DNA from 4 places in the Afipia sp. GAS231 genome. Region 1 is predicted to be linked to each of the others. Evidence: predicted binding sites of a transcription regulator. Region 1 holds the regulator's gene; each other region holds the start of a gene.
What was found. The regulator PhoB, encoded in region 1, activates phosphate uptake and scavenging genes when phosphate is short. The targets are predictions, from matches to a motif close to TGTCATNNANCTGTCAT.
Positions count from the first base shown of each region.

Region 2: BLS26_RS29960 (inorganic phosphate transporter) is a predicted target of PhoB. The motif match lies at 3,800-3,816, and genes of this name have one in related genera.
Region 3: BLS26_RS32985 (DUF47 domain-containing protein) is a predicted target of PhoB. The motif match lies at 4,003-4,019, and genes of this name have one in related genera.
Region 4: phnC (phosphonate ABC transporter ATP-binding protein) is a predicted target of PhoB. The motif match lies at 1,804-1,820, and genes of this name have one in related genera.

Region 1 covers NZ_LT629703.1:4,284,028-4,289,309, reverse strand. The annotation lists gene argF (ornithine carbamoyltransferase) at 1-382, opposite strand, end outside; gene BLS26_RS20135 (aspartate aminotransferase family protein) at 382-1,590, opposite strand; gene BLS26_RS20130 (GcrA family cell cycle regulator) at 2,158-2,667, shown strand; gene phoB (phosphate regulon transcriptional regulator PhoB) at 2,944-3,648, opposite strand; gene phoU (phosphate signaling complex protein PhoU) at 3,678-4,394, opposite strand; gene pstB (phosphate ABC transporter ATP-binding protein PstB) at 4,500-5,282, opposite strand, start outside.
Region 2 covers NZ_LT629703.1:6,370,673-6,375,954, forward strand. The annotation lists gene BLS26_RS29950 (M20 aminoacylase family protein) at 1-1,151, shown strand, start outside; gene BLS26_RS36050 (hypothetical protein) at 1,243-1,899, opposite strand; gene BLS26_RS29960 (inorganic phosphate transporter) at 2,123-3,751, opposite strand; gene BLS26_RS29965 (UdgX family uracil-DNA binding protein) at 4,254-5,282, opposite strand, start outside.
Region 3 covers NZ_LT629703.1:7,036,591-7,041,872, reverse strand. The annotation lists gene BLS26_RS33000 (peptide chain release factor 3) at 207-1,826, opposite strand; gene sugE (quaternary ammonium compound efflux SMR transporter SugE) at 1,981-2,295, shown strand; gene BLS26_RS32990 (inorganic phosphate transporter) at 2,296-3,300, opposite strand; gene BLS26_RS32985 (DUF47 domain-containing protein) at 3,315-3,959, opposite strand; gene BLS26_RS32980 (branched-chain amino acid ABC transporter permease) at 4,114-5,082, opposite strand; gene BLS26_RS32975 (branched-chain amino acid ABC transporter permease) at 5,084-5,282, opposite strand, start outside.
Region 4 covers NZ_LT629703.1:5,732,557-5,737,838, reverse strand. The annotation lists gene phnD (phosphonate ABC transporter substrate-binding protein) at 1-793, opposite strand, end outside; gene phnC (phosphonate ABC transporter ATP-binding protein) at 870-1,685, opposite strand; gene BLS26_RS27205 (chloramphenicol acetyltransferase) at 1,910-2,578, shown strand; gene BLS26_RS27200 (alpha-D-ribose 1-methylphosphonate 5-triphosphate diphosphatase) at 2,575-3,765, shown strand; gene BLS26_RS27195 (DUF1045 domain-containing protein) at 3,786-4,481, shown strand; gene BLS26_RS27190 (cupin domain-containing protein) at 4,495-4,878, opposite strand; gene BLS26_RS27185 (SDR family oxidoreductase) at 4,891-5,282, opposite strand, start outside.

The DNA.
Region 1 (5,282 bases):
CGTTGATGACGGGCACGGTGGCGTGCGCGGCCAGTTCCAGCAGCGCCTCGTGGTTGAGGATGCGGATCATGATGGCGTCGACATAGCGCGACAGCACGCGCGCGGTATCGGCGATGGTCTCGCCGCGGCCGAGTTGCATCTCCGCGCCGGTCAGCATGATGGACTCGCCGCCGAGCTGGCGCATGCCGACGTCGAACGAGACGCGGGTGCGGGTCGACGGCCGTTCGAAGATCATCGCCAGCGTCTTGCCTTCGAGCGGCTTCTGGTTCTTTTCATGCGCCTTCAGCTTCGCCTTCATGGCGGCGCTGGCGTCGAGCATGTTGCGCAGCTCGGCCAGCGGCAGTTCCGAGATGTCGAGGAAGTGACGGACGGGCTTGCTCATCACCCCGCCGCCTTCTTTAACGTTGCGCCCGACAGCGCGACACAGGCGCGTTCGAGCATCTGCACGGATTGCTCGATCTCGGATTCATTCACGATCAACGGCGCGAGGAAGCGCACCACATTGTCGCCGGCGCCCACCGTGAGCAGCTTCTGATCGCGCAGCGCATTGACGAGATCGCCCGAGGGCACCACGGCCTTGACGCCGACCAGAAGCCCCTCGCCGCGCACTTCCGCCAGCACGTTCGGATAGCGATCGACCACCGAGGCCAGCTTCTGCTTCAACAGCAGCGACATCTTCTGCACATGATCGAAGAAGCCGGGCTTCAGCATCACGTCGAGCACGGCATTCGCCGCCGCGATCGCCAGCGGATTGCCGCCGAAGGTCGAGCCATGCGAGCCCGGCGTCATGCCGGAGGCGGCTTCCGCGGTGGCGAGACAGGCGCCGATCGGGAAACCGCCGCCGAGCGCTTTCGCCAGCGACATCACGTCGGGGGTGACGCCGAGGCGCTTGTAGGCGAAGAGATCGCCGGTGCGGCCCATGCCGGTCTGCACCTCGTCGAACGCCAGCAGCAGGCCGTGCTTGTCGCACAATTCGCGCAACGCCTTGAAGAACGCGTTCGGCGCCGAGCGGACGCCGCCCTCGCCCTGCACCGGCTCGATCAGGATGCCGGCGGTGTGCGGGCCGATCGCCTTCTTCACCGCTTCGAGATCGCCATGCGGCACCTGGTCGAAGCCGTCCATCGGCGGACCGAAACCTTCGAGATATTTGGCCGAGCCGGTCGCGGCCAGGGTCGCCAGCGTGCGGCCGTGGAACGCGCCTTCGAAGGTGATGATGCGATAGCGCTCGGGATGACCCTTGGCGGCGTGATACTTGCGCGTCACCTTGATCACGCATTCCAGCGCCTCGGCGCCGGAATTGCAGAAGAACACGAAGTCGGCAAAGCTCTGCTCGCACAGCCGCGCGGCGAGCTTGTCGCCGTCGGGCGACTTGAACAGGTTCGACATGTGCCACAGCTTGGTGGCCTGCTCCTGCAGCGCAGAGACCAGATGCGGATGGCAATGGCCGAGCGCATTGACCGCGACGCCTGAGGTGAAATCGAGATAGCGATCGCCGTTGGTGGCGACCAGCCACGCGCCCTCGCCGCGATCGAAGCCGAGATCGACCCTGGCGAAAACGGGGAGCAGATGCGACGCGGCGCTGTTGGTCATGGCGATCACTGAAGGGTTGAGACCGGCCGCAGAGAACACCCGTATTGGTGCACTCACGGCTGTGGTCAGTCATCCGAAAACAAAACGTGCCGCCTTTTGAGGCGGCACGTGAGAGGCATTCTATGCTGGCGGCCAAGGCTGTCAACATGCCGTAGGGCCTGCTTGCAGGCCCGTTAATCTTCTTGTTTGAGCATGATCTTTTCGGAAAACCGGTGTCCATTTTTCCGGATCATGCTCCAGCCGCTCTCGTGCACTGCAAGAAAAGGCAATCCGTACATTTCCGGTGTGGTGGAAAACTCACATTGCAATGCCTAGATGTCGGAACATGTGGACGCGCTGCCCCGGACTCTTGCGCCAGAGTCACGCCATATTGTAGCGTCTGGGCTGTCGGGTACGACATCTCGTGCGGCAGTTCTGATCTCAAGAGTCTATTTGTACGGCGTTCACGTTCGGGCACGGCTTTCGCGCCCGGCGAGGGCTAAGGGATTCTGACCGCAGGGATATTTGAGATTTGGCATCGCCAGCGCTGCCCCCGATAGGCCAGCGCGAAGCGAAGGGAAGAATGCGATGACGGTATTGACATGGTCCGACGATCGCGTCGAGCAGCTTAAGAAGCTCTGGGAAGGCGGCCTGTCCGCCAGCCAGATCGCCGCGGAACTCGGGAATGTGACGCGCAACGCGGTGATCGGCAAAGTGCACCGGCTCGGCCTGTCCGGCCGCGCCAAGAGCCCCTCTTCGGCAGCACCGCGCCAGCGCAAGGCCCGCCCCGCCCAGCACATGATGCGGGTGGCGCGTCCGGTGTCGCGCGGCAACACCGCGCTTGCGCATGCGTTCGAAGTCGAGATGGAGCCGGATCCGATCGCCTTCGACAATGTCGTGCCGATGAGCCAGCGGCTGACGCTCCTGGAATTGAACGAGGCGACCTGCCACTGGCCGGTCGGAGATCCCTCGACCGCGGACTTCTTCTTCTGCGGCGGCAAGGCGCTCGCCGGCCTGCCCTACTGCGCGCACCACTCGCGCGTCGCCTACCAGCCGGCCTCCGATCGCCGTCGCCCGGCGCCGAAGCCGACAAGGTAATTCTCCGTCATTGCGAGCGGAGCGAAGCAATCCAGACTTGCTTCGCTGACGGATGGATTGCTTCGTCGCTACGCTCCTCGCAATGACGAAGCTTCGTCGTCCCGGCCTAGTGCGCAATTGCGCACGGGGGCCGGGACCCATAACCGCCGATGGATCGCGGTTATGCCGAGCTGGAGCTTCAGCTCTTTTCTAACAATTACATTTTGTGGTTATGGGTCCCGGCTCAAGGCCGGGACGACGGCGGAGTTTGTTGCTCCGCCTGCCCCTACAAGAGCCCTACGGCTCCGCCTTCGCGAAGCGATCATCCAGCGCGTAGCCGGCGCCGCGCACGGTGCGGATCGGGTCCTGCTCGCGGCCGGGGTTGAGCAGCTTGCGCAGGCGGCCGATGTGAACGTCGACGGTGCGCTCGTCGATATAGATGTCGCGGCCCCAGACGCTGTCCAGCAACTGCTCGCGCGAGAACACGCGGCCAGGATGCTCGAGGAAGAACTCGAGCAGGCGATACTCGGTCGGGCCGAGATCGATCTGGCGGCCGGAGCGGGCGACGCGGCGTTTCTCGCGGTCGAGCTCGATATCGCCGTAGGTCAGCACGGTGGCGAGCCGCTCGGGGCTGGCGCGCCGCAACAGGCCTTTTACCCGCGCCAGCAATTCCGGCACCGAGAACGGCTTGACGATGTAGTCGTCGGCGCCGGTGGCCAGGCCCCGGACGCGCTCGCTTTCCTCGCCGCGCGCGGTCAGCATGATGATCGGCAGTTGCTTGGTCTCCGGCCGCGCCCGCAGGCGCCGGCACAGTTCGATGCCGGACAGGCCCGGCAGCATCCAGTCGAGCACGATCAGGTCGGGCACCCGCTCCTTCAGCCGCGTATCGGCATCATCGCCGCGGCCGACGGTCTCGACTTCGTAGCCTTCGGCATCAAGGTTGTAGCGCAGCAGCGTGGTCAGCGCTTCCTCGTCTTCAACCACCAGAATGCGTGCGTTCATCGATTTGGCTTCCCTATCGTTCTGACGCGTCAGTTACCGGGTACTGTCGTGGCGAACGTCGTCATGTCGCCCTTCGGGCGCTTGTCGAGAATCTGCTGACCCTCGATCATGTAGAACACGGTTTCGGCAATGTTAGTGGCGTGGTCGCCGATCCGCTCGATATTCTTGGCGCAGAACATCAAATGAATGCAGAACGAGATGTTGCGCGGATCTTCCATCATGTAGGTCAGGAGTTCGCGGAACAGCGAGGTGCAGATGGCGTCGACTTCCTCGTCGCCCTTCCACACCGCCATCGCCGCCGGCAGGTCGTGCGCGGCATAGGCGTCCAGCACCGACTTGACCTGCGACTGCACCAGATCGGTCATGTGCTCGAGGCCGCGGATCAGCTTCAAGGGCTGGAAATCGTTCTCCAGCGCCGCGACCCGCTTGCCCATGTTCTTGGCGAGGTCGCCGATCCGCTCCAGATCGGTGGCGACGCGCATCGCGCCGACGATCTCGCGCAAGTCGATCGCCATCGGCTGGCGCCGCGCGATGGTCAGCACCGCGCGTTCCTCGATGATGTGCTGCAGGCGGTCGATCTCGAGGTCGGAGGTGACGACGCGGTTGCCCAGCGCGATGTCGCGGCGGACCAGCGCATCGACGGATTCGGTGATCATGCGTTCGGCAAGGCCGCCCATCTCGGCAACGAGACGGGTGAGTTCCTGCAGATCGCCGTCAAACGCCTTGGCGGTATGTTCAGAAGCCATTTGATCTCTCCTCAATCATGATCCGATCGGATCGGAGCATGATTTGAATTTCCCTTTTGAGCACGATCTCTTCGGAAAACCGGGTCCCACTTTTCCGGATCATGCTCAGCCGAACCGGCCGGTGATGTAGTCCTGGGTTCGTCGATCGCTCGGCGAGGTGAAAATCCTGTTGGTGTCGTCGAATTCGATCAGTTCCCCGAGATACATGAAGGCGGTCTTGTCGGAGACGCGCGCTGCCTGCTGCATATTATGGGTAACGATGGCGATGGTGTAGTCCTCCGCCAGTTCCTGGATCAGTTCCTCGACCTTGGCGGTCGAGATCGGATCGAGCGCCGAGCAGGGTTCGTCGAACAGGATCACTTCGGGCCGCACCGCGACCGTGCGGGCGATGCAGAGCCGCTGCTGCTGGCCGCCGGACAGGCTGAGGCCGGATGCGTTGAGCTTGTCCTTGACCTCGTTCCACAGCGCGCCGCCACGCAGCGCCTTCTCGACCCGGCCGTCCATCTCGGATTTGGAGATCTTTTCATAGAGGCGGATGCCGAAGGCGATATTTTCGTAAATCGTCATCGGGAACGGGGTCGGCTTCTGGAACACCATACCGACGCGGGCCCGCAACAGGTTGAGATCGAGCTTGGGGTCGAGAATGTTGGTCTGGTCGAGCATCAGCTGGCCAACGGCCTTCTGGCCCGGATAGAGATCGTACATCCGGTTGAAGATCCGCAGCAAGGTCGACTTGCCGCAACCGGACGGGCCGATGAAGGCGGTGACGCGGTTGGTGCCGAGCGTGAGGTTGATGTTCTTCAGCGCGTGGTGTTCGCCATAGTAAAAATTCAGGCCGCGCGCGGTCACCTTCGGGGGCGCTTCCGGCAGCGCCGATGCCGCGGGAGG
Region 2 (5,282 bases), 2.1 Mb from region 1:
CCGATCTGCAACCCGATATCCAGGCCTGGCGCCGCGATATCCATGAAAACCCCGAATTGCTGTACGAAGTGCACCGCACTGCGGCATTCGTGGCGGATCGGCTGCGCGAATTCGGCTGCGACGAGGTCGCCACCGGCCTCGGCCGTACCGGCGTCGTCGGCGTCATCAAGGGCAAGAAGCCGGCCGGCAAGGGCGACATCAGGGTGATCGGGCTGCGGGCCGACATGGATGCGCTGCCGATCGAGGAAGAGACCAAGCTTCCGTATGCGTCCAAGACACCGGGCCTGATGCATGCCTGCGGCCATGACGGCCACACCGCGATGCTGCTGGGCGCGGCCCGCTATCTCGCCGAAACCCGCAATTTCGCCGGCGACGCCGTCGTGATTTTCCAGCCGGCCGAAGAGGGCGGCGCCGGTGCGGCCGCCATGATCAAGGACGGGCTGATGGACCGGTTCGGCATCGAGCAGGTCTACGGCATGCATAACGGTCCGGGACTTCCCGTGGGTTCCTTTGCCATCCGTCCCGGTCCGATCATGGCCGCGACTGACTCGATCGACATCAAGATCGAAGGGCTCGGCGGACACGCCGCGCGTCCGCACAAATGCATCGATTCCGTTCTGGTCGGCTCGCAGCTCATCACCGCGTTGCAGACGATCGTCTCGCGCACCGTCGATCCGCTGGAATCGGCGGTCATCTCGATCTGCGAATTCCACGCCGGCAACGCCCGCAACGTGATCCCGCAGACCGCCGAACTGCGCGGTACCGTCCGCACGCTGACGGCAGAAACCCGCGAACTGGTCGAGAAGCGCGTCCGCGAAGTGGTCGCCGGCATAGCGCAGATCACCGGCGCCAAGATCGATCTGGTCTACGAGCGTGGTTATCCCGTGACCATGAACCATGCCGCGCAAACCGAGTTTGCGACCCAGGTGGCGAAGGAAATCGCCGGCGAGCAGAACGTTCACGAGTCGCCGCCGATGATGGGCGCGGAGGATTTTTCCTACATGCTGGAGGCGCGCCCGGGCGCCTTCATCTTCTGCGGCAACGGCGACAGCGCCGGCCTGCATCACCCCGCCTACAATTTCAACGACGAGGCGATCCTGTACGGCACCTCGTACTGGATCAAGCTGGTCGAGAACACCCTGGCGGCCTGATCGCCTGAATTTCGATCTCACGTGAAGGAAGGCCTGCATCTCCAATGCAGGCCTTCTTTATTTGCGGCTCACCTAATTTGCTTCAACCGGATTATCGGGTGGTCAGCGGATTGGTCGGAGCAGGATCATTGGGCGCCCGCTTCGGGAAATTCGGCTGTCCCGGGGACGGCGGCGCGGCCGAAGGTTTGACGTGCACCGTCGGCTTGAATTCGCTGGCCTGAACCCCGACCATACTAGGCTTTTTCTGCGTATCCCCCCGCACCGCGCCATCCGCCGGGAGTTGGCTCTGAATCCGGTTGCGCGCCCGATCGATGTTCGAGGTGGTGCCCGCCGCGGTCGTCGCCGGTTTCACTGCAGCCGTCGATGCTGGCTTGGTCACGGTGGTCGCGGGTTTGGTCACCGTCGTGGTCACCATGGGCTTGACCGCCGTTGTCGTCACGGCGGGCTTGGTCGCTACTGTCGCGGCCGGTTTGACCGTTACCGTGGCCGCAGGTCTCACTGCCACCGTCGACGCCGGCCTGATGGCGGTGACGGTTGCCGGTGCGCGAACCACGGGCGCCGGAGCGGCTCGCACGACGGGAGCTGGTGCGCGGACGACAGGTGCCGGTGCGGCACGCACGACCGGTGCGGGTGCGGCGCGGACCGGTGCCGAACTCGTGCTTTTCTTGTCCTCGGCCTCGGCCGGCAGGCACGTCAACGGTGCCGCCAGCAGCAAGCCGGCGAGCGCAAGCTCTCTCTGAAATGTCATGATAACGCTCCCCCCAGGAAGTCACTCAAGAAACGGTTGAACCGGATTGTTCTTGTGCAATTCTTAGAAGTTGCCGGGTGAGCTTAGACCCAAACGGGAACCGGGCGCAGCGCTATTTGTGCGGATGGTCAGTAGCCGTGACGTAAAAAAGCCCGCGCGGTTGGCGCGGGCTTTTCTATCGCATCGCAGCGAGAACGCTGCGTCAGTCTTCGCGGCGTTGCGATCAGAACAGGCGCGAGAAGATCACATAGAGCGTGCCCGACAGCAGGATCGCGGCCGGCAGCGTCAAGACCCACGCCATCACCATGTTGCGGATGGTGGCGATCTGCAGCCCCGAGCCGTTCGCCGCCATCGCACCAGCGACGCCGGACGACAGCACGTGCGTGGTCGAGACCGGCAGGCCGAACATGTCGGCGGCGCCGATGGTCGCGGCGGCAACGAGCTCGGCGGAGGCACCCTGGGCGTAGGTCAGGTGCGTCTTGCCGATCTTCTCGCCGACGGTGATGACGATGCGCTTCCAGCCGATCATGGTGCCGAGCCCGAGCGCGATCGCCACCGCGACCTTGACCCAGGTCGGAATGAACTTGGTGGCCTGGTCGAGCGAGCCTTTATAGGCGTTCAGGGTCGCAACCTCTTCCTTGTTGAGGTCGTTTTCCTTGTCCTTCATCAGGAAGCGGATCGCTTCCGAAGTCAGGTACATGTCGTTACGGGTGTTGCCGACGACTTCGGCCGGCACCTTGTTGAGCGAGCCGTATTTTGCGACCTGGTCGCCGACATCCTTCACCAGCACCGACAGCGAGGGGTAGGTGCCTTCGCTGATCTTGTGCTCGGCGACGTACAGCGTCACCGCCGGACGGGGATTGCCGATGATGCTGTGGCCGGCGCCCTTGGCGGCGACCACCTTGGAGGCGGCATCCGAGGTCTGCTGGAACTGCGCCACCTGGGATTCCGGCAGCGCGCGGTTCAGCGCGTAGGCGGTCGGCACGGTGCCGATCAGGATCAGCATGATCAGGCCCATGCCCTTCTGGCCGTCGTTCGAACCATGCGCGAAGCTGACGCCGGTGCAGGTTGCGATCAAAAGACCGCGGATCCAGAGCGGCGGCGCCTTGTTGCCTTCGGGTGCTGCGTACAGCGCCGGATTGCGGACGATCATCTTCAGCAGCATGAGCAGGACGGCGGCGCAGACGAAACCGACCAGCGGCGACAGCAGCAGCGCATAGCCGATCTCGGTGGCCTTGCCCCAGTCGACGCCGGAGGTGCCGTCACGGCCGCGCATCAGCGCGTTGGCGACGCCGACGCCGATGATCGAACCGATCAGGGTGTGGGACGAGGAAGCCGGCAGGCCGAAATACCAGGTGCCGAGATTCCACAGGATGGCAGCGATCAAGAGCGCGAATACCATCGCAAAGCCGGCACTGCTTCCGACCTGAAGGATCAGTTCGACCGGCAGCAGCGAGACGATGCCGAAGGCGACGGCGCCGGTGGAAAACAGCACGCCGAGGAAGTTGAACAGGCCCGACCACATCACGGCGACTTCGGCCGGCAGCGAGTGGGTATAGATCACGGTCGCGACCGCGTTGGCGGTGTCGTGGAAGCCGTTGACGAACTCGAAGCCGAGCGCGATCAGCAGCGCCACGAACAGCAGCATATAGGGCAAATAGGACGTGACCCGGGTGCCGGTCGCGTCGACGTCGGAATAGATGCTGTAGGAGACGAACAGCAATCCCGCGGCAAGAATGCCGAAGAAAATGATCATCGTCAGCGGGTTAAAACCCTTGTCGAGATTGGGCCTGGAAGCCGGCTGAATCGGTGCTCCCTCGGCTATCGATGAATTGAGTGCAATATCGGTCATTCTGACGCCCCCTCATTATACGTTGAGAGCGCTTTTTGACTGATGGACTTGAAGGTGAGATGACAGTTGCGCTGCAGCGCGGAATGCTTCCTGTGCCCGGCCCGCATTGCACAATTTTTCGACGGGCTTGTTTGCGCAACGCTGCCAACCGGCGCGGGGCCGGGCGAGCGCAGTTTGATCAGAAAGTGTGATCAGTGTGTGAGGAGAAGGGAGCAGAGTAGACCGCGCGCTGCACGGCACCGGGGCTGGTAGCGCCGCGCAGCGCGTCGGCCTCAAGGGAGCGTCATGGCGTGAACAGGACGTCCCAAATTCCTGTCAGGAATATTCCTGTCGAGAACACGATATTCTCGTTTATCAATTAAAGGTTGTACATATGTTTGTCAAATTTCCCACCGTTATATTTCACGAGACATGGCGGCTTTGGAACTTTGTGGCGTCTTTGAGTGAAACCTGCGCCGCATTCGGTGCGGAGTGAATACCGGTTCACGCAAAGAGAGCGTGTCTAGGCCGCGTGTGCTGATTTTTGCAGCAACTCGGCCGCGATTTTCAGGTCTTCGACGAAACGCTGGTATTCCAGCGCCTTGGCTTCGGCGTCGGGCAACCGCAACAGATAGGATGGATGCACCGTCACCAGCGCCTTGCTGCCGTCGTCGAGATCGAAGAGGCGGCCGCGGCTTTTGTTGATGGGCGTGATCTTGCCGAACACGCATTGCGCCGCGGTCGCGCCCATCGCTACCACGAGATCGGGCCTGATGACGGCGCGTTCGCGCGCATACCAGGGCCGGCAGGCGTTGATCTCAGGCGTATTGGGCTTCTGGTGCAGACGGATTTTTCCGCGCGGCACGAATTTGAAATGCTTGACGGCGTTGGTGACATAAACCTTGCGGCGATCGATACCGGCTTCCGCCAGCGCGCGGTCGAGCATTTGGCCGGCGGGACCGACGAAAGGTTGTCCGGCGAGGTCTTCCTTGTCGCCGGGCTGTTCGCCGACCAGCATCACCTTCGCCGTTATCGGTCCTTCGCCGAACACGGTTTGGGTGGCGTCCTTCCACAGCGGGCAGGCGCGGCACTGCGCGGCTTCCTCGCGCAGCGTTTCGAGTTGGTCGCCGGTGTGTTGACGGGCCATCTCCGGTTCCAGTCGCTTCTGCGCCTTGTGCGGTTCGGTTGCTGCATTCGCGATCATCGCACTGGCGTTTCGCTCCGCGCCGGCGATCAAAGGCTTAATCAACGAGGCCTCCGGCAGGTTCCGCCAATATTTCTTCGGCATCTCGTTCTGCATCGCCTTCACCTTCAGTCGCGCCGGATTGAAGATGCTGGCGTAATAGCGTCGCCAGGTTTCCTCCAGGCGATCTTCCGTCGGAGCCTCGGTCTTGGCCACGCCCGGCGTGATCGAGACCGCGTGGCCATCCCAATGTGCGCAGACATCGGGCGTCAGGATCGACCACGGCATGTCGGCGAAGCGGCGTGCGAAGAAGGGAGCGGCGAGTTCGACGATGTGGTGTTCCGGTTCGAACCAGGCAACGTAATGCGC
Region 3 (5,282 bases), 2.8 Mb from region 1:
GCCGCGCAAGAGGCTTGATTCGGCGGGCTGCGCATGGAGGCATCCACTGGATGCATGAGTGGGATGAGGCTGGCCCAACCCACAACTGTCATCGCCCGCCTTGTGCGCAATTGCGCACTGGGCGGGCGACCCAGTATTCCAGAGACATCAGTGATTTATGGAGAGGCCGCGGCGTACTGGAATTGGGGCGGGCAGTGTGCCCTCGCCTACGCCTTTTTCTTCACGTCCTTGACGTTCGAAAAATTGATGCCCTCGGCGCGCTCGCGGGTGTAGCCGAGATAGAATTCGTTCTTGGCCATGAAGACCGGGTCGCCGTCGACGTCGTCGGCGATGCCGGAATTGTTGGCGGCAACGAAGGCGTCGAGCTTCTTGCGGTCGTCGGAGGAAATCCAGCGCGCCAGCTGGAATTCCGAAACTTCGAATTCCACCGGCAGCGAATATTCCGCGTCGAGCCGGGCCTTGAGCACGTCGAGCTGCAGCGGGCCGACGACGCCGACCAGCGCCGGCGCGCCGTCGCGCGGCCGGAACACCTGCACCACGCCCTCTTCCGACATCTGCTGCAGCGCTTCTTTCAGCTTCTTGGCCTTCATCGCATCGGTTAGGCGGACGCGGCGAACGATTTCCGGCGCAAAGGAGGGAACGCCGACGAAGGTGATGTCCTCGCCCTCGGTCAGCGTATCGCCGATCCGCAAGGTGCCGTGGTTGGGAATGCCGACGACGTCGCCGGCAAACGCCTCGTCCGCCACCGAGCGATCCTGGGCGAAGAAGAATTGCGGCGACGACAGCGACATGTTCTTGCCGGTGCGCACCAGCTTCGCCTTCATGCCGCGAACGAGCTTGCCCGAGCACAGCCGCGCGAATGCGATGCGGTCGCGGTGGTTCGGATCCATGTTGGCCTGGATCTTGAACACGAAGGCGCTCATGCGCGGCTCGGCGGCCTCGACCTTGCGCAGGTTGGAATCCTGCGCACGCGGCGGCGGCGCGAACTTGCCGAGACCTTCCAGCAAATCGCCGACGCCGAAATTGCGCAGCGCGCTGCCGAAATAGACCGGCGTCAGATGGCCTTCGCGAAATGCCGCGAGGTCAAACGGCTTGCAGGCTTCCGACACCAGCGCCAGCTCGTCCTTGATCTCGGCGACGTCGAGATTGGCGTTGCGGCCGGCGAGTTCGGCGATGTCGATCTGTTGCGCAGCACCAGTCTTGGCGCCGCCGCCTTCCAGCAGCCGCACGCCGCCATTGATGACGTCATAGGTGCCGAGGAAGTCGCGGCCGCGGCCGACCGGCCAGGTCATCGGCGTGGTGTCGAGCGCCAGCGTCTTTTCGATCTCGTCCAAGAGATCGAAGGTATCGCGGCTCTCGCGGTCCATCTTGTTGATGAAGGTAATGATCGGGATGTCGCGCAACCGGCACACCTCGAACAGTTTTCGGGTGCGCGCCTCGATGCCCTTGGCGGCGTCGATCACCATGACCGCGGAGTCGACCGCAGTCAGCGTCCGGTAAGTATCTTCCGAAAAGTCCTCATGGCCCGGTGTGTCCAGGAGGTTGAAGACGAGGTCCTGGAATTCGAACGTCATCACCGAGGTCACGACCGAGATGCCGCGCTCGCGCTCGATCTTCATCCAGTCGGAGCGGGTATTGCGCCGTTCGCCCTTGGCCTTGACCTGGCCGGCCAGGTTGATGGCGCCGCCGAACAGCAGCAGCTTTTCAGTCAGCGTGGTCTTGCCGGCGTCAGGATGCGAAATGATGGCAAAGGTCCGCCGCCGCGCCACTTCGTCTGAAAGCGGCGACCGGGACGGCGATTCGATGGGAACAGCGATGTCGGACATGAAGCGAGCGTTTGGCAGGGAAAACCGGCGCAATCAAGGGTGATTTGGCAATTGCGCCATGCCGGTGCAAGCCCCATATCCGGGGCGGAAGGACGGCCTTCCGATCAGCACATCATCCGCGGGGACGACCCTGCCTGTAAATGAAGGGTTCGTCATGGCGTGGGCTGTGTTGTTTGCCGCTGGTCTGCTGGAAATCTGCTGGGCCGTCGGCCTGAAATACACCGAAGGCTTTACGCGGCTGACCCCGTCGGTCCTGACGCTCGCGGCCATGGCCGGAAGCGTGCTCCTGCTCGGATTGGCGCTGAAAACATTGTCGATCGGAACCGCCTATGCGGTATGGACCGGGATCGGCGCTGTGGGAACGGCGATACTCGGCATCTTCCTGTTCGGCGAACCGGCTTCCGGGCTTCGCCTGGCGAGCATCGGTCTGATCGTTGCCGGCATCGTGGGGCTCAAGCTGGTCACCTGATCAGCGCAGAAAGGTCACCGCCCAATAGGCCGCTGCGGCCACCATAGCAGAGGCTGGAATGGTGATCACCCAGGCATAGACGATCGAACTCGCCACGTTCCAGCGCACCGCGGAGACCCGCCGCGCCGCGCCGACGCCGACGATGGCGCCGGTAATGGTGTGGGTGGTGGATACGGGAACCCCGAGATAGGTGGCCATGAACAGGGTCGCGGCACCGCCGGTTTCCGCGCAAAAGCCCTGCATCGGCGTCAGCTTGGTGATCCGCAGCCCCATAGTACGCACGATCCGCCAGCCGCCCATCAGGGTGCCCAGCGCCATCGCGGTCTGGCACGCCATCACCACCCAGAACGGAATTTCGAAATGGTCGCCAAGATGGCCCTGCGAATACAACAGCACGGCGATGATGCCCATGGTCTTTTGCGCGTCGTTGCCACCATGGCCCAGCGAATAGAGCGAGGCCGAGACGAATTGCAGGATGCGAAAGGCGCGGTCGACTGCGAACGGCGTCGAACGCACCGACAGCCAGGACACGATCGCCACCAGCACCAGCGCCAGCAGGAAACCGACCAGCGGCGACAGCACGATCGCCAGCAGCGTCTTGGTGAGCCCGCTCCAGACCGCAGCCGAGAAACCCGCCTTCGCCATGCCGGCGCCGACCAGGCCGCCGATCAGGGCATGCGAACTGCTCGAGGGAATGCCGAGCGCCCAGGTGATCAGGTTCCAAACGATGGCGCCGACCAGCGCGCCGAAGATCACCTGCGCATCGACGATGCTGGGCTCGATGATCCCGGTACCGATGGTGTTGGCGACGTGGAGCCCGAACACCGCAAACGCGACGAAATTGAAGAACGCCGCCCAGACCACCGCATATTGCGGACGCAATACCCGCGTCGACACGATCGTCGCAATCGAATTGGCGGCGTCGTGCAACCCGTTGAGGAAGTCGAACAGCAACGCGACCGCAATTAATCCGGTCAGAATCGGAAGACCAAGCGTGGCGTCCACTGCGCGGCCCTGCCCTATACCTGTTCGATGACGATACTGTTGATCTCGTTGGCGACGTCGTCGAACCGGTCCGCAACCTTTTCGAGGTGCTTGTAGATTTCGGCGCCGACCACGAAATCCATGGCGTTGGCATTGCGATGCTTGAGGAACAGCTCCTTCAGCCCGATATCGTGGAGGTCGTCGACGCGGCCTTCCAGCTTGCCGAGTTCTTCGGTGATCGCGGTCAGCATCGCGACGTTTTCGCCGATCGACTGCATCAGCGGCAACGCGCGGCCGACCAGGTTGGCGCATTCGACCAGCAAGGTTCCGATCTCGCGCATCGGCGGCTCGAAGGTGCGGACCTCGAACAGCACCACCGCCTTTGCGGTCTGCTGCATCTGGTCGATGGCATCATCCATCGAGGTGATCAGGTTCTTGATGTCGACGCGGTCGAATGGGGTGATGAAGGTGCGGCGGACGGCGGTCAGCACTTCGCGGGTGATGCCGTCGGCCTCGTTCTCGAACTGGTTGACGCGCTGGCAGAACACCGGCGTCTCGTCGCCGCCGCGCAGCATGTCCTGCAATGCCGTTGCGCCCTGCACGACGGTCTGGGCATGGCGGTCAAACAGCTCGAAAAACCGCTCTTCCTTGGGCAGGAAGGCACGAAACCAGCGCATCAGCATCGGCAACAATCCATCGTTCTGGCAGGGCCGCCGGGCGACCCGTCACAAAACTGTCATAGACCATTCGAGAGCAAAGCGCGCCACGGCAGGTCCCGGGAACCCGGTCATCCACCGCTTTGTGGGGCCGAAAAAGCCGCCAAAACCGGTTGGTTTAGAGCGATCGTCGGAAAAAATGCGCGATCTCGCCGATCACGCCGCGGCGGAACATCAGCACGCAGGCCACGAAGATCCCGCCTTGGATCACCGTCACCCACTGGCCGAAACCTGCCAGATATTGCTGCATGGCGATGATGACGAAGGCGCCGACCACCGGACCAAACACGGTCCCCAAGCCGCCGACCAGGGTCATCAGCACGATTTCACCGGACATCGACCAGTGCACGTCGGTGAGCGAGGCGTTCTGCGCCACGAACACTTTTAGCGAACCGGCAAAACCCGCGATGGTTCCGGACAGGATATAGGCCACCAGCTTGTACTGGTCGGTCTTGTAACCCAGCGAGACCGCGCGCGGCTCGTTCTCGCGGATCGCTTTCAGCACCTCGCCGAACGGCGAGTTGATTGTGCGATAGATCAGCAGGAATCCGCCGAGGAAGCCGGCCAGCACCACGTAATAGAGCACGATCGGCTTGGAGAGGTCGAAAATCCCGAACAAGTGGCCCTGCGGGATGCCCTGAATGCCGTCTTCGCCGTGGGTGAACGGGGTCTGCAGATAGATGAAATACAAAAGCTGCGACAGCGCCAGCGTGATCATCGAGAAGTAGATGCCCTGGCGGCGGATCGCGACCAGTCCGGTGATGACGCCGAGCGCCGCCGCACCCGCGGTGCCGGCCAGGATGCCGAGTTCGGGGGACAGTCCCCAGACCTTCAGCGCATGCGCGCAGACATAGCCCGCGGTGCCGAGAAACATCGCATGGCCGAATGAAAGCAGACCGCCATAGCCGATCAGCAAATTGAATGCGCAGGCCAGCAGCGCAAAGCACAACGCCTGCATCACGAAGAACGGATAGATGCCGGTCCAGGGCACGACACCCAGCAGCACCGCCATCAAGGCGAACACGATCATCTCGTCGCGCAGCGCGCGCGGCGTTACCGGGAGTGTGTCGTCAGTCAATGCGCTCATGTCAGGCCGCCCGTCCGGTCAGTCCCGTTGGCTTCACCAGCAACACCAGCACCATCAGGACGAAGACCACGGTGTTGGAAGCCTCGGGATAAAAGTATTTGGTCAGTCCCTCGATCACGCCGAGCGCAAAGCCCGTGATGATCGAGCCCATGATCGACCCCATGCCGCCGATCACCACCACCGCGAACACCACAATGATC
Region 4 (5,282 bases), 1.4 Mb from region 1:
TCTCGAGGAACGCCTTCTTGATCGCGGCCTTCATGTCGTCGGGCAGGTCGCTGAGATAGGCATAGGGCGAGTTGATGATGAGGTCGGACTTCACGATGATGCGGAAGTCTTCCTTCTTCAACGACGTTCCGTCGCTCGACTTGACCATGTTCTTGTTGAGCATGCGGGTCAGGTTCGAATCGTTGTCAGCGTTCCACCAGTTGGCGGCGACGTCGACGGTGCCCTGCGCCAGCGCCAGCACCGCATTCTCGTGGCTACCCGTGAAGATAACCTTGGAGAAGAACGCATCCGGGTCGATGCCGACCTGGTTCAGCTTGAAGCGCGGCATGTTGTTGCCGGAGGTCGAGTTCGGGTCGACCAGCCCGAGATTCTTGCCCTTCAAATCTTCGATCTTCTGGTATGGGCTGTTGGCGCGCACGTAGAACACCGAATAGTAGCCCTTGGAGCCGTCGGCATTGACGTCGATCACGAACGCGTCGGTCTTGACACCGGTCACGCGCGCCCGGGCGAAGGAAGCCGGGCCGTAATAGCCGATATGGATGTTGCCGGCTCGCTGGCCTTCGATAACAGCGGCATAGTCGTTGGCGACGCGCAGATTGACCTTGATGCCGAGTTCTTTCGACAAGTAGTTTACCAAGGGCGTGTAACGCTCGGTGACTCCAGAACCGTTCTCCGCCGGGATCACCGCGAAGGTGATTTCCGGATATTTCGCTTTCCAGTCCTCGGCGAATGCGCCGGATGCGGAGAACGCCAGCGCGGCGGCGCCGGCAAGAACGATGCGACGATTGATCATGATATGCCCTCTTGTTGTAGATGCGCCTATCGGCCGGTGCAGGTTCGCAACGGCCGCCTGTACAGAAAAAGGAAACTCAGGCCGCGGCGGCGGTGCCGAGCGCGGGAACGCCTGAAACTTCGGGAGCCGCGACCGGCGCACCGCCCATGACGTCATTGGCTTCGAGATCGTAGAGCTCGCGCGCGATAAGGTCGGTCAGAACAGCCGGCGCGCCGTCGAACACCACGCGGCCCGCGGACATCCCGATCAGGCGGTCGCAATAGCTCCGCGCCAGATCGAGCGAATGCAGGTTGCAGATCACGGTGATGCCGAAATGCTTGTTGATGCGCAGCAGCGCGTCCATCACGATCCGCGTGTTGCGGGGATCGAGCGAGGCGATCGGCTCGTCGGCGAGAATGATGTCAGGTTCCTGCACCAGCGCGCGAGCGATCGCGACCCGCTGCTGCTGGCCGCCGGAAAGCTGGTCGGCGCGCTGGGCCGCGAGCGAGGCCATGTCGAACTGTTCGAGCGCCGACATCGCCAGCGCCCTGTCCTGTTCCGGCCAGGTTTGCGTCAGCGAGCGCCAGGACGGGATGTCGGCAAGCCGGCCCATCAGCACGTTGGTGAGCACGTCGAGCCGGCCGACCAGATTGAATTGCTGAAAGATCATCGCCGAGCGCGCGCGCCACTGCCGCAAGTCCTTGCCCCGCAGCGCAGTCACGTCGACGCCTTCGAACAGGATGCGGCCTTCGGAAGGTTCTGCAAGACGGTTGATCATCCGCAGCAGCGTCGACTTGCCGGCGCCCGAACGGCCGATCACGCCGACGAAGCTGCCTGGCGCGATTGAGAATGACGCATTATCCACCGCGGCTTTTGTGCCGAAACGACACGTCAAACCTTCAACCACCAGCATGCAATGCTCCAGACGCCAAGGCTTCAGATGCCAAGTCGTGAACCATCGCTATCGGCTGGATATTTCAGTTGTGTGACAGCAGCGCTGCGATGCGGCAATCGTCCACACCGGCGATGTCAGTCATGCAATCGTCATGACGTTGTCATGAAGTGCCCTGATGACGTGCGCACTCGCACCTCTGAGCTGCGTAGTACCCGCACCTCGGACTGCCGAAGGGAATGCAGATGGCCGGCAAGACGCTTTCCACCGAACCGACGATCGATCCCACGGCGTCGGTGCGCGAAAGCAAGCTCGGCGCCTATACCGAGGTCGGCGCGCGGACCATCCTGCTCGAAGTCGCGATGGACGACTATTCCTACGTCGTCAACGACGCCCAGATCACCTACACGACGATCGGAAAGTTCTGCTCGATCGCGGCGATGACGCGAATCAACCCGGGCAACCATCCGATGCACCGCGCCACGCAGGCACACTTCACCTATCGCGCCAGCGCCTATTTTCCCGGCGAGGCCGACGATGCCGAATTCTTCGCCTGGCGGCGCGAACACCACGTTTATATCGGCCACGATGTCTGGATCGGGCATGGCGCGGTGATCCTGCCGGGCCGCAGCATCGGCACCGGCGCCGTGGTCGCCGCCGGCGCGATCGTGACCAAGGACGTTCCGGCCTACAGCATTGTCGGCGGAAATCCGGCCCGCGTCATCAAGCGGCGATTCACCGAAAGCGTCGCCGGCCGGCTTGCCGAACTGGCCTGGTGGAACTGGGATCACGAAACGCTGCGCCGTGCCCTGCCCGATTTCCGCAAGCTTGACATCGAAGGCTTTCTCGAAAAATACGAGGCGGCAGCCGTCTCCACCCGTGCACCCCTCAGGCATCAAGGCGCCGCATCGTGACCGATATGTTGATCGAAGGTGGCCGGGTTCTGCTCGGCACTGAAATAGTGGACACCCCGCTGCGGATCGCCGGCCGCGACATTGTTGCAGTTGGTTCGGATCACGGGCGTGGCTCTCTCGGCATCGATGCCGGTGGCCTGCTGGTGCTGCCCGGGATCGTCGACCTCCACGGCGACGCCTTCGAGCGGCAGATGATGCCGCGCCCCGGCGTCGATTTTCCGATCGACGTTGCCTTGGTCGACAGCGACCGGCAGGCGATCAGCAACGGCATCACCACCGTCTATCACGCCACCACCTGGTCGTGGGAGCCGGGCCTGCGCAGCGCCGACAATGCGAGACGGCTACTCGACGCGATCGAGGCGATGCGGCCGCAGCTCGCGGCCGACACCCGCTTCCATCTGCGCCAGGAGACCTACAATCTCGACGCCGAGACCGAGATCATGGAATGGCTGCCGGAAGGCCGCGTCGACCTGCTCGCCTTCAACGATCATATGGCTTCAACCGTCGCCAGCCTCACCAAGCCGCAGAAGCGCAGCCGCATGGTGGAGCGCACCGGTCTCTCGGGCGATGCCTTCGACCGCCTGGTGGAAAGCGTGGTTGCCCGCGCCCATGACGTGCCGGCCTCGGTCGCCCGGTTGGCACAGGCGGCGCGCGACGCCAATGTGCGGATGCTGTCGCATGACGACGACAGCCCGGAGATGCGCAAGGCGTTCCGCTCGCAGGGCGTGGGCATCGCCGAATTTCCGGTCAACGAGGAGACCGCGCGCGAGGCGGCCAGCGCCGGCGACTTCATCGTGTTCGGGGCGCCCAATGTCGTGCGCGGCGGCAGCCATACCGGCTGGACCAAAGCCTCCGACATGATCGCCAAGGGCCTGTGTTCGGTGCTGGCATCCGACTATTACTATCCGGCGCCGCTGCTGGCGGCGTTTCGTCTGGCCGCCGATGGCGTGTTGCCGCTGGCCGAGGCCTGGCGACTGATCTCGTCCGCGCCGGCGCGCGCCGCCGGCCTGACCGATCGCGGCACGCTCGCCGCGGGAGCCCGCGCCGACATCCTGCTGGTCGACGACACGCTGCCGTTGCGGCCGCGAATCGTCGCGGTGATATCAGCCGGACGTCTGGTGCATCTGACCGAGGCCCACCGTCTCGTGCATGCGCCGGTCGCACGCAAGGCAGTTGCGGCCGCCTGACACGGCTCTATTCTGACGCAATGGCAACTCACCCACGTTACGCAATCTATTACGCCGACGCGCCCGGCAGCACGCTCGACCGTTTCGGCGCGTCGCTGCTCGGCTACGATGCTTACAGCGGCGAAGAACTGCCGTTTCCGGACGGCTTACCGCCGGACTGGCGCGAGCTGGCGCAGGATCCCCGCAAATACGGCTTCCACGCCACGCTGAAAGCGCCGATGACGCTGGCGCCAGGCCGAACCGAAGCCCAGCTTGTCGCCGCCTGCGAACTGTTTGCCGATGCGGCGCGGCCAGTTCCCCTGATCAAGCCAGCGATCGATACCATCAGCGGCTTTATCGCGGTAATCCCGGCTGAACCATCGCCGGAGCTCGAGCGGCTGGCCGCCGATTGCACCCGCGCGTTCGACTTCTTCCGCGCGCCACTCACACCCGAGGACCGCGCGCGGCGCAATCCAGCAAAACTGACGGCGCGGCAGTGCGAGTATCTGGACCGCTGGGGCTATCCTTACGTGATGGAAGAGTTTCGCTTTCACATGACGCTGACCGGGCGGCTGCCCGCCGAGCGGCGCGATGGCGTGGTGGCGATGCTGCGAAGCCGCTTTGCCGCGATCGAGCTTGCGACGCTGGAGATCGACCGGATTGCCCTGTTCCGTCAGGACGACGCGGCGTCGCGCTTCGGGATTATCGGCCACTGGCCGTTGCGGGCCAGCGCCTGAAGCAGCCCGTGCATCACACCGGCTTTTCGTCGTCCGTCACCGGCGAGGTGATCACCAGGAACACGAGATCGGTCAGCCCCGAATTCGAAATCGCATGTTCGACGCCCGGCGGCAGGAAGATGAAGTCGTGCCTGCGCACGACGTGGTTCTTTCCTGCGATCTCCATCAGCCCTTCGCCCTCGAGCACGTGGTAGATCTGCTCCTGGACCAGATGCTTGTGGCGCGCGACATGTGCCATCGGCTGGTACATCGAAATGCGGTAATCGATGTGACGGGAGCCGGCCGTCTCCGGCATCACCAGCGGTTTTGACAGCGCACCACCGAAATGATTGGGGAATTCGCGCCACGGCACCTCGGCGATGTTGCGAATGAAGGCGCCGTTGTTCTCTGAAGCCATGCTTGCTTCCTCTCAGATCACCAGCGCGCCGCCGTCGATATAGACGGTCGCCCCGGTCGCAAATCCGTTCGCCATGAAACTCAGGATTTGCCGGGCGATGTCCTCGCCGACGCCGACGCGGCCAACTGGCAACGACGCCGCGGCTTTCGCCAGCATCTCACGCCGCGCTTCTTCCGGCATCGCGGCGCGGATCGGCGTGTCGATAATGCCGGGCGATACGCAGTTTACCCGCACCGGCGCCAGTTCGAGCGCCAGCGCCCGCGACAGTGATTCCAGCGCGCCGTTGGCGGCGCTGACGATGGCTGAATTCGGCCGCGGCCGAACGCTCAGGAATCCGGATACCAGCGTCAGCGATCCGCCGGCGCGGATTTCGGCATGTTTTGCCACCCGCCATGCGCCCCAGA